DNA from 2 places in the Achromobacter pulmonis genome. Region 1 is predicted to be linked to the other one. Evidence: predicted binding sites of a transcription regulator. Region 1 holds the regulator's gene; the other holds the start of a gene.
The links. Region 1 encodes LexA, which represses DNA repair genes until DNA is damaged. Its sites were predicted from a motif close to ACTGTATNNNNATACAGT; they were not measured.
Positions count from the first base shown of each region.

Region 2: a site for LexA is predicted at 2,469-2,486, ahead of recA (recombinase RecA). Genes of this name have one in related genera too.

Region 1 is NZ_JAIFOT010000001.1:4,153,064-4,158,920, reverse strand. It holds gene uvrB (excinuclease ABC subunit UvrB) at 1-38, opposite strand, end outside; gene K2W61_RS19145 (amino acid aminotransferase) at 116-1,315, shown strand; gene lexA (transcriptional repressor LexA) at 1,475-2,125, shown strand; gene lon (endopeptidase La) at 2,239-4,689, opposite strand; gene clpX (ATP-dependent Clp protease ATP-binding subunit ClpX) at 4,937-5,857, opposite strand, start outside.
Region 2 is NZ_JAIFOT010000001.1:77,225-83,081, forward strand. It holds gene K2W61_RS00375 (LysR family transcriptional regulator) at 1-459, shown strand, start outside; gene recX (recombination regulator RecX) at 519-1,136, opposite strand; gene recA (recombinase RecA) at 1,241-2,305, opposite strand; gene K2W61_RS00390 (response regulator transcription factor) at 2,665-3,354, shown strand; gene K2W61_RS00395 (sensor histidine kinase N-terminal domain-containing protein) at 3,470-4,846, shown strand; gene K2W61_RS00400 (MFS transporter) at 5,135-5,857, shown strand, end outside.

The DNA of each region.
Region 1 (5,857 bases):
GCACCCGCCGCGCTCGGGTCTATCGGGCTCTTAGGCATGCTAGACTGTTCCCAGGGTAAACCCCCCATTATCCACAGCACTTCCGACTGCGTCCACTCACCCTCAGCAGAGTCCCATGAGCACCCTTTTCGATTCCGTCGAACTCGCGCCGCGCGACCCCATCCTTGGCCTGAACGAACAATACAACGCGGACACCCGCCCCGGTAAAGTCAATCTGGGCGTGGGCGTGTATTACGACGACCAGGGCCGCATTCCGCTGCTGGGTGCGGTGCGCAAGGCCGAAATCGCCCGCGTCGAGGCCGCCGCCGCCCGCGGCTACCTGCCGATCGAAGGCATCGCCGGTTACAACCAGGGCGCGCAAGCCTTGCTGCTCGGCAAGGACTCGCCGCTGGCGGCCGCCGGCCGTGTCCTGACCACCCAGGCCCTGGGCGGCACCGGCGCCCTCAAGATCGGCGCCGACTTCCTGCGCCAGCTGCTGCCGGCCTCCAAGGTCCTGATCAGCGATCCCAGCTGGGAGAACCACCGCGCGCTGTTCGAACGCGCCGGCTTCGAAGTGGGCACCTACGCCTACTATGATGCTGCCACCCGCGGCCTGAACTTCGACGGCATGCTGGCCGCCCTGAAGGCCGCCCCGGCCCAGACCATCGTCGTGCTGCACGCCTGCTGCCACAACCCCACCGGCGTTGACCCCACCTTCGACCAATGGAAGCAGATCGCCGCGGTCGTCAAGGAAAACAAGCTGGTGCCGTTCCTGGACATCGCCTACCAGGGCTTCGGCGACGGCCTCTATGAAGACGCGGCAGTCGTGCGCCTGTTCGCCGATCTCGACCTGACCATGTTCATCAGTTCGTCGTTCTCGAAGTCGTTCTCGCTGTACGGCGAGCGGGTCGGCGCCCTGACCGTCGTGGCCGGCAGCAAGGACGAAGCCACCCGCGTGCTGAGCCAGCTCAAGCGCGTCATCCGCACCAACTACTCCAACCCGCCCACCCACGGCGGCACCATCGTCTCCACGGTGCTGAACTCGCCCGAGCTGTTCGCCATGTGGGAAGAAGAACTCGGCGCGATGCGCGATCGCATCCGCCTGATGCGCAAGCAGCTGGTCGAGAAGATCAAGGAACACGGCGGCAAGCAGGACTTCAGCTTCGTGCTGCAGCAGCGCGGCATGTTCTCCTATTCGGGCCTGACCTCGGCCCAGGTCGACCGCCTGCGTGAAGAGCACGGCGTCTACGCCGTCTCCAGCGGCCGCATCTGCGTGGCCGCGCTCAACAGCGGCAACATCGATCAGGTGGCCAAGGGCATCGCTGCGGTGCTGTAGGGCATCCAGAAGGCAGGCAGTATCCAAAAACGGGACCCACGGGTCCCGTTTTTCATTGGCGGCCGCCGCCGCGATCTGATCAGCGCTTGCATTTTTGCGTTATGTCCCCCAGAATGCCGCTGTATATATGTACAGTCCGCTTCGAATCGGATCACCGCCATGGCCAGCAAACTCACTGATCGTCAACAGCAAATCCTGGACCTCATCCGGCAAACCGTCGCGCGCACCGGCTTTCCGCCCACCCGCGCCGAGATCGCCCAGGCCCTGGGGTTCCGCTCGCCCAACGCGGCCGAAGACCATCTCAAGGCCCTCGCGCGCAAGGGCGCCATCGAGCTCACCGCCGGCGCCTCGCGCGGCATCCGCCTGAAAGACGCCTCCTCCGCGCCGGCCCAGGCGCCGCTGCCTTTGCCCGGCCTGGCACAACTGCTGCTGCCGCTGGTGGGCCGTGTGGCGGCCGGCAGCCCGATCCTGGCCGCCGAACATGTCGAGCGCGAGATCGGCGTCGATCCCAGCCTGTTCGCCCAGGCTCCCGATTACCTGCTCAAGGTGCGCGGCATGAGCATGCGCGATGCGGGCATCCTCGAAGGCGACCTGCTGGCCGTCAAGAAGGCCTCTGAAGCACGCAACGGCCAGATCGTGGTGGCCCGGTTGGGCGACGACGTCACCGTCAAGCGGCTGCAGCGCCAGAACGGCCGCGTGGAATTGCTGCCCGAGAACCCCGACTTCAACGTCATCGTGGTCGAAGCCGACCAGGAATTCGCCCTGGAAGGCATTGCCGTCGGCCTGATCCGCCCGCACGCCCTGCACTGAGTCCCGCCCCTTCCGGGAACGGACGCCGGCCCAACGGCCGCGCTAAAAAAAGAAACCCCGCTCGTGCGGGGTTTCTTTTTGGGCAGACCCTAGCGGGCCGCCTCGGGACGGGATCAGTGCTTGAGCACCGGGTCCGTCGAGCCAGGTTCGGCCGGCTTGGCGACCAGCGGTTCCTTGACCGCTTCGTCTTCCGCCAGCGGCTCGGGCAGGCGTTCCAGGGCCAGCTCCAGCACCTTGTCGATCCAGCGCACCGGCACGATCTCAAGATGGTTCTTGACGTTGTCCGGAATCTCCGCCAAATCCTTGACGTTTTCTTCCGGAATCAAGACCGTCTTGATGCCGCCACGATGCGCGGCCAGCAGCTTTTCCTTCAAGCCGCCGATCGGCAGGACTTCGCCACGCAGCGTGATCTCGCCGGTCATGGCGACGTCGGCGCGCACCGGGATGCGCGACAACGCCGACACCATGGCGGTGGTGATCGCGATACCAGCGGACGGGCCGTCCTTGGGCGTCGCGCCTTCCGGCACGTGCACGTGCATGTCGTGCTTCTCGAACACACTGTCGGCAAAGCCCAGGCGCCGTGCCCGCGAGCGCACCACCGTACGGGCCGCCTCGACCGATTCCTTCATCACGTCGCCCAGCGAACCGGTGCGTTGGATCACGCCCTTGCCAGGCATGTCCGCCACTTCGATCGTGAGCAGGTCGCCACCGACTTCGGTCCAGGCCAGGCCGGTCACCTGACCGATCTGGTTTTCCTTTTCGGCCATGCCGAAGGTGTAGCGGCGCACGCCGAGGTAATCGCTGAGGTTGTCGCCCGTCACGTTGACCGGCTTGACCTCGAAGGGCTTGCCTTCGGCCTTGGCGCGGTCGCTCTGGGTCAGCAGTTGCTTGATCACCTTGCGGCAGATCTTGCCCACTTCGCGTTCGAGCGCACGCACACCGGCTTCGCGGGTGTAGTAGCGCACGATATCGCGCAGCGCGCTGTCGTCGACCGTCAGCTCGGACTCCTTGACGCCGTTGTTCTTCATCAGCTTGGGCAGCAGATGGTCGCGGGCGATGTGGATTTTTTCTTCCTCGGTGTAGCCGGACAGGCGGATCACTTCCATCCGGTCCAACAGGGCCGGCGGAATGTTCAGCGTGTTGCTGGTGGCCACGAACATGACGTCCGACAGATCGAAGTCGACTTCGATGTAGTGGTCCTGGAACGTATGGTTCTGTTCCGGGTCCAGCACTTCGAGCAGCGCCGACGAAGGATCGCCGCGGAAATCCATGCCCAGCTTGTCGATTTCATCGAGCAGGAACAGGGGATTGCGCACGCCGACCTTCGACATGTTCTGGACGATCTTGCCGGGCATCGAGCCGATGTACGTACGACGATGGCCGCGGATCTCGGCTTCGTCGCGCACGCCGCCCAGCGCCATGCGCACGAACTTGCGGTTCGTGGCCTTGGCGATGGACTGGCCCAGCGAGGTCTTGCCGACCCCCGGAGGACCGACCAGGCACAGGATCGGCGCCTTGACCTTGTCCACGCGCTGTTGCACGGCGAGGTATTCGAGGATGCGTTCCTTCACCTTCTCCAGGCCGTAGTGATCGTTGTCGAGCACGGTCTCGGCGTTGGAGATGGAATTGTTGATCTTGCTCTTCTTCCTCCAGGGGAGATTGATGAGCGTATCGATGTAGTTGCGCACCACGGTGGCTTCGGCCGACATGGGCGACATGAGCTTGAGCTTCTTGAGCTCGGCATCGGCCTTCTTGCGCGCCTCCTTGGGCATGTGCGCGGCGATGATCTTCTTTTCGAGCTCCTCGATATCGGCGCCCTCTTCGCCTTCGCCCAACTCCTTCTGAATGGCCTTGACCTGCTCATTCAGATAGTAGTCGCGCTGGCTCTTTTCCATCTGCTTCTTCACGCGGCCGCGGATTCGCTTCTCGACCTGGAGGATGTCGATTTCGGTTTCCAGCTGCGTGAGCAAGCCTTCGAGGCGCTCGGAGGTGCCGACGATCTCGAGCATCTTCTGCTTCTGCTCGAGCTTCAGCGGCAGATGCGCGGCGATCGTGTCGGCCAGGCGACCGGCGTCATCGATCCCGGCGAGCGAGGTCAGGATCTCCGGTGGGATCTTCTTGTTGAGTTTTACGTACTGTTCGAACTGGGCCACGATCGCACGGCGCAGGGCCTCGGTCTCGGAGCCCTGGACGGCGTCCGGCTCGATCGGGGTGACCTGGCAGGTGAAGTGCGAATCGGCGTCTTCGATGCTGTTGATGCGGGCACGCTGGGTACCTTCGACCAGCACCTTGACGGTGCCATCGGGCAGCTTGAGCATCTGCAGGATGCCGGCGACGCAGCCGATCTCGTAGACGTCTTCGGGAGTGGGATCATCCTTGCCGGCGGATTTCTGGGCCACCAGCATGATGCTCTTGCCCGCTTCCATCGCAACCTCGAGCGCGCGGATAGAGCGCGGACGGCCGACGAACAGCGGGATGACCATGTGCGGGAACACTACGACATCGCGCAGTGGCAGCAGGGGGAGGTCGATCGGGTCGGAAGGCAGGGTCTGGCTGGCAGACATAGGAGGTTCCTCGGTATGACTCGGCGTATCGGGGACAGGATGACCGGGAATACCCGGACAGCCCCATCAGTTACGTCTGTTATGGGAACAATAGCCGAAAATTCAAGATCCCGGCGGCCGGATAAACAAAACGGCAAAAAAAACGGCGCCGGTATCTTTTTATTGGACACGCCCCGCCAGTGTGCGTTCAATCGGGGGCCGGAGACAAAAAAACCCGTTTCGGAAACGGGTTTTTCTGAAATATCCGTCAGGCCGCGGCGTCGCGGACTTCCCCGCGCTCGGGCTTTTCGGCGGTGCCTTCTTCGTCGGCGTAGATCAGCAGCGGCTTGCCTTCGCCCTCGATCGCGTTTTCATCGAGCACCACGCGCTTGACGTTGCCTTGCGACGGCAGGTCATACATGGTGTCGAGCAGGGCCTGCTCGATGATGGAACGCAGCCCGCGGGCGCCGGTCTTGCGGCGCAGCGCCTTGCGGGCGATGGCCTTGAGCGCGGCGGGGCGCACGTCCAGCTCGGCGCCTTCCATCGCGAACAGCTTCTGGAATTGCTTGAGCAGGGCGTTCTTGGGCTCGGTGAGGATCTGCACCAAGGCGGCCTCGTCAAGCTCGTCGAGCGTGGCGACCACCGGCAGGCGGCCGACCAGTTCGGGAATCAGGCCGAACTTGATCAAGTCTTCGGGCTCGACCTCGGAGAACAGCTCGCCCACGCCACGTTCGGACTTGGCGCGCACGGAGGCGGAGAAACCGATGCCGGACTTTTCGGTGCGGTCGCGGATGACCTTCTCCAGCCCGTCGAAGGCGCCGCCCACGATGAACAGGATATTGGTCGTGTCGACCTGGACGAAGTCCTGGTTGGGGTGCTTGCGCCCGCCCTGCGGCGGCACCGAGGCCACCGTGCCTTCGATCAGCTTGAGCAAGGCCTGCTGCACCCCCTCGCCCGACACGTCGCGAGTGATCGACGGGTTGTCGGACTTGCGGGAAATCTTGTCGATCTCGTCGATGTAGATGATGGCGCGCTGCGCCTTCTCGACTTCATAGTTGCAGTTCTGCAGCAACTTCTGAATGATGTTCTCGACGTCTTCACCGACGTAACCGGCTTCGGTCAGCGTGGTCGCGTCGGCCATGACGAACGGCACGTTCAGCATGCGCGCCAGGGTCTGCGCCAGCAGCGT
Region 2 (5,857 bases), 4.1 Mb from region 1:
GATGCCGTCGAGTACCTGCCGCTGTTCAAATACGAACTGGTGCTGGCCGTGTCCGAATCCAATCCGCTGGCCGGCAACAAGTTCATCATGCCGGACCAATTGGCGGACCAGACGCTCATCACCTATCCGGTCGACAAGCAGCGCCTGGATGTCTTCACCGCATTCCTGGACCCCGCCGACGTCGAGCCGGCAGCCATCCGCAAGGCGGAATTGACGCCGATCATCGCGCAATTGGTGGCGAGCAACCGCGGCGTAGCGGCCCTGCCCAACTGGGCCCTGACCGAATACATGAACCAGGGTTGGCTGCGGCTGTGCCGCCTGGGGCCGCAGGGGGTGTGGCGTACCCTGTACGCCACCGTGCGCAGCGAGGACACCGATGCCTCGTATATCGGCGAGTTCCTGACGCTGACGCGTGACGTCTGCTTCAAGACGCTGAACGGCATCAAGTCGGCGAAATAGGCGAAAAGCCGAAGCGACCGGCGCCTGAACCCTGGCGCCGCGCCGGGCGCGCGGGCGGCTCAATCGTCGTCGCCCGCCCCCACGATGCGGCGGATGACGTCGTGCGCGAACCCCCGGCTGGCCAGGAAACGGGCCTGCTTGGCATACGCGGCGCGATCCTCGGGCTTGGCCCCGAAGCGCTTCTGCCAGACCTCGAGCGCGCGCTCGTATTCCGTGGCACGCAATTGTTCGCGCAATTCGGACACCTGGGCGTCATCCACGCCGTGCTGGCGCAGTTCCCGCACGATGCGCGCCGCGCCCTGGCGCGAAGCGCGCCGATGCACCAGGCTTTGTGCAAAGCGCTCGGTCGACAGCCATCCCTCTTTTTCCAGCGCATCCAGCACGCGCCCGACCTCGTCGGGATCTTCGGCGTGGGGCGCGAGTTTGCGCGCCAGTTCGTCGCGGGCATGCTCGCGCCGCGACAGATAGCCGACCGCGCGCATCTTGAGCGACGGCCCCTTGCGGGGCGTGCGTGACTGGCCTGCGGCCGGCTCCTGGTCGGCGGCCGCGGTGGAGTCGGCAGCCCGCCGCAGGTCCGACGTGCGGCGCAGGCCCTCTGGCTTGGCCACGGTCTCGAACTCATCGTCCAGGCGGGCGCGCAAGCGGTCGGCGGACGTGACGGGCGGTTTCCAGCTCATGCACTTACTCCATGTGCCAGCGGCAGGTCTCCCGGAACGGGAGCCTGCCGCTGGCGGCCGCCGGGCTGACGGGCCCGGTGCAATCCGGTGATGCCGTGGCGGGATTACTCGCCGCTATCGTCTTCGGCGGTGGGCACGAATTCCGCGGCGCGGCTGACGATGCCCTGGTTCTCGCGCACCCGGTTCTCGATTTCGATGGCCAGTGCCTTGTGCTCTTTCAGGTATTCACGGACGTTGTCCTTGCCCTGGCCGATGCGATTGCCGTTGTAGCTGTACCAGGCGCCAGACTTGTCCACCACATTGGCGGCCACGCCCAGGTCGATGATTTCGCCTTCGCGCGAGATGCCGGCGCCATACATGATGTCGAACTCGGCCTGCTTGAACGGCGGCGCGACCTTGTTCTTGACCACCTTGACGCGGGTTTCGTTGCCGACGACCTCGTCGCCCTTCTTGATCGAGCCGATGCGGCGGATGTCCAGGCGCACGGACGAGTAGAACTTGAGCGCGTTGCCGCCGGTGGTGGTTTCGGGGTTGCCGAACATCACGCCGATCTTCATGCGGATCTGGTTGATGAAGATGACCATGCAGTTGGTCTTCTTGATGGTGGCGGTCAGCTTGCGCAGCGCCTGGCTCATCAGGCGGGCCTGCAGGCCAGGCAGCGAATCGCCCATTTCGCCTTCGATTTCGGCCTTGGGCACCAGGGCCGCGACCGAGTCGACCACGATCAGGTCGACCGACCCCGAGCGCACCAGCGCGTCGGTGATTTCCAGCGCCTGCTCGCCCGTATCAGGCTGCGAGATCAGCAGGTCGGCCAGGTTGACGCCAAGCTTCGAGGCATATTGCACGTCGAGGGCGTGTTCGGCGTCGACGAAGGCGCAGGTGCCGCCCAGCTTCTGCATTTCAGCCACGACCTGCAGGGTCAGCGTGGTCTTGCCCGAGGATTCGGGACCGTAGATCTCCACCACGCGGCCACGCGGCAGGCCGCCGACGCCCAGCGCGATGTCCAGGCCCAGCGAGCCCGTGGACACCACCTGGATGTCGTGCGAGACCTCGTTGTCGCCATAGCGCATGATCGAGCCCTTGCCGAACTGCTTTTCGATCTGCGAGAGCGCGGCGGCCAGCGCCTTGGCTTTTTCCGAAGCGGCGGCCTTGGTGGTTTTGTCGTCCATGTAGTGTCCTGTCGGGTCTGAGTCTGTAACGTATCGGATGTCGGGGCGCGGCACGGGTACCGGTCAGCGCGGGTTGTCGCAAGGGGTTGATCGAAACGGTGTCGAAGCGGTGGATCCAGGCTGCGATCAGAAAGCGATAGCGCAGATTATGGCATCGGATTGTACTGTACAAAAAAACAGTGTGCCAGGGTTTTCCACGTATTCCCTGAGTGGGCAAGCCCGGCCCCGTGTGACAGAATCGGGAAAAAAACAGGCGCTGTGTCCCCATTGCGCCCCCCCGGCCCGCCGCCCCGGCTATCCATCCCAGGGCGGCGTACGCGCGCCGCTGGCGCGGCGAGCTCTCCTTCTTTCGATAGCCCATGCGCATCCTGATCGCGGAAGACGACAGTATCCTGGCCGACGGCCTGTCACGCTCGTTGCGCCACAACGGCTATGCGGTCGATGCCGTGCGCGACGGCCTGGCCGCCGACTCGGCGCTGGCGGCCCAGGCCTTCGACCTGCTCATCCTGGACCTCGGCCTGCCGCAACTGGCTGGCCTGGAGGTCCTGCGCCGGTTGCGGGCCCGCAATTCGGCCCTGCCCGTCCTGATCCTGACCGCCGCCGACAGCATCGAGCAGCGCGTCAAGGGGCTGGACCTGGGCGCCGACGACTACATGGCCAAGCCGTTCGCCCTGTCCGAACTGGAGGCGCGGGTGCGCGCTCTGACCCGGCGCGGCGCCGGCGGCGGCGCCACGCTGCTCAAGCATGGCCGCCTGGTGTTCGACCAGACCGGGCGCGTAGCCATGGTCGATGACCAGACGCTCGACTTGTCCGCGCGAGAGGTCAGCCTGCTCGAAATCCTGTTGACGCGCAGCGGCCGCATGGTCAGCAAGACCCAATTGGTCGACCACCTGTGCGAATGGGGCGAGGAAGTCAGCACCAACGCCATCGAAGTCTACGTGCACCGCCTGCGCAAGAAACTCGAACCCAGCGGCGTGAAGATCGTGACGGTGCGCGGCCTGGGTTATTGCCTCGAACGGGACCAGGGTGCGGCCTACCTCGCAAGCTGAACCGCCACAGCCGGAGGCGCTCAACCAGGAAGCGCTGGATGTGATGCGGGCCGGGGCCCGCGGCCCCAGCTTTGCGCCGCCGCAGCGTTCGCTGCTGGGCGAGATCCTCGACTGGATGCTGGCGCCGCTGTTCCTGCTGTGGCCCATGAGCGTCGCCATCACCTACGTGGTGGCGCAGAACATCGCCAACGTGCCGTACGACCGCGCGCTGGCCAACAATCTGCATGTACTGACGCGCCAGGTCCATGCGCAGGACGGCCGCGCGGTGCTGCGCATGACCGATGCGGCGCGCGACGTGCTGCGCGCCGATGAGACCGACAGCGTGTTCTGGCTGGCGCTGGGCAGCCGCGGCGAGTACCTGGGCGGCGACCGCGCCCTGCCTCTGCCGGCCTCGGTCGGCCAGCCGCGCCCCGGCGAAGTGCAGTACCAGGACGACACCCTGCGTGGTTTCGGCGTCCGGCTCGCGTTCACCTGGGTCGATCTGAACCTGCCCAATACGCAGCCGGCGCTGCTGATCGTGGCCGAGACGGTCGAAAAGCGCACACAACTGGCCAACGACATCATCAAGGGCGTGATCATCCCGCAGTTCGTGGTCCTGCCGATCGCCGTGCTGCTGGTGTGGTTCGGCCTGTCGCGTGGCGTGGCGCCGCTGAACGCGCTGCAACAGCGCTTGCGGGCGCGCCGGCCCGACGACCTCTCGCCCATCGATGAACGCGCCGCGCCGTCCGAGATTGCGCCGCTGGTGGCGGCCATGAATGACCTGCTCGACCGCCTCTCGGCCAACGTCCAGGCGCAACGCCGCTTCGTCGCCGACGCCGCGCATCAGCTGAAGACGCCCCTGGCCGGGCTGCGCACCCAGGCCGAGCTGGCGCTGCGCGATGCCAGCCCAGAAGAGATGCAGGCCAGCCTGCGCCAGTTGGTGACCGGCTCCGAACGCGCCACCCGGCTGGTGAATCAACTGCTGCTGCTGGCGCGGGCGGAAAACCCCAGCGCCATCGGCCTGGCCGCGACCGACCTCAATGCCATCGCCTACGAGCAGGCGATGCAGTGGGTGCCGCTGGCGCTGTCGCTCGGCACCGACCTGGGCTTCGAGGGCTCTGAAACGCCGGTGCAGATCAACGGCAACCCGCTGTTGCTGGCCGAGCTGCTCAACAACCTGATCGACAACGCCTTGCGCTATACGCCGCGGGGCGGGCACATCACGGTGCGCGTGCAGCGTCAGGGCGAACAGGGCATTCTGGAAGTGGAAGACTCCGGCCCTGGCATCGCCCCGGAAGAACGCGAGCGCGTCTTCGACCGTTTTTACCGGGTGCTGGGCACCCTGTCGGACGGCAGCGGGCTGGGCCTGGCGATCGTCCGGGAGATCGCGCAGAAACACCAGGCGACCGTGCTCATCAGCGATCATCCGACGCCCCACTCCGACCTGCCGGGCACCCGCATCCGCCTGGTGTTCCCACTCTATGCCGAGCCCGCCGGCGCCGCCGGCGACTAAGGCCGGTTCCTATCGACAAGGCGCCCCGCACAGGCCACACGCCGCCGGAGGAACGCGCCACCATCCGCCATGAGTTCCCCACTCCGTCCCTAGGACTATCCCTAACTCTCCCTAATGAAGTTTCTTTTTGTTGCAATTTTAAGATTCAGGTAAGGATCGCGTCAGAACCTAGTCAGCCTCACGTTTCAACCTTGTCATAGCTCGATGTCGGTGCTGCCGGCGGAGGGTCAAGCACGGCGGAAAACCGCCGGCCAGAAAAATCGAGGAGACATCATGAGCACAACTACCATGGCAGGCCGCGGTCCATCCGCGGATCCGCGCCCGATGACCAAGGATGAACGCCGCGTCATCTTTGCCTCGTCGCTGGGCACGGTGTTTGAGTGGTACGACTTCTACCTTTACGGTTCGCTGGCCGCGATCATTGCCCAGCACTTCTTTTCCGGCGTGAACCCGACCGCGGGCTTCATCTTCGCGCTGCTGGCGTTTGCCGCCGGCTTTGCGGTGCGCCCCTTCGGCGCGCTGGTGTTCGGCCGCCTGGGCGATCTGGTCGGACGCAAGTACACCTTCTTGGTCACCATCGTGATCATGGGCCTGTCCACCTTCCTGGTGGGCGTGCTGCCCAGCTACGCCAGCATCGGCCTGGCCGCCCCCGCCATCCTGATCCTCCTGCGCCTGCTGCAAGGCCTGGCGCTGGGCGGCGAATACGGTGGCGCCGCCACCTACGTCGCCGAGCACGCGCCCCACGGCCGCCGTGGCTTCTATACGTCCTGGATTCAGACCACCGCCACGCTCGGCCTGTTCCTGTCACTGCTGGTGATCCTGGGCATCCGCACGGTCATGGGTGAAGACGATTTCAAGGCTTGGGGCTGGCGCATCCCGTTCCTGATCTCGGTCGTGCTGCTGGGCATCTCGGTGTGGATCCGCCTGCAACTGAACGAGTCGCCGACCTTCAAGCGCATGAAGGAAGAAGGCAAGGGCTCGAAGGCCCCGATCGCCGAATCATTCGGCCAA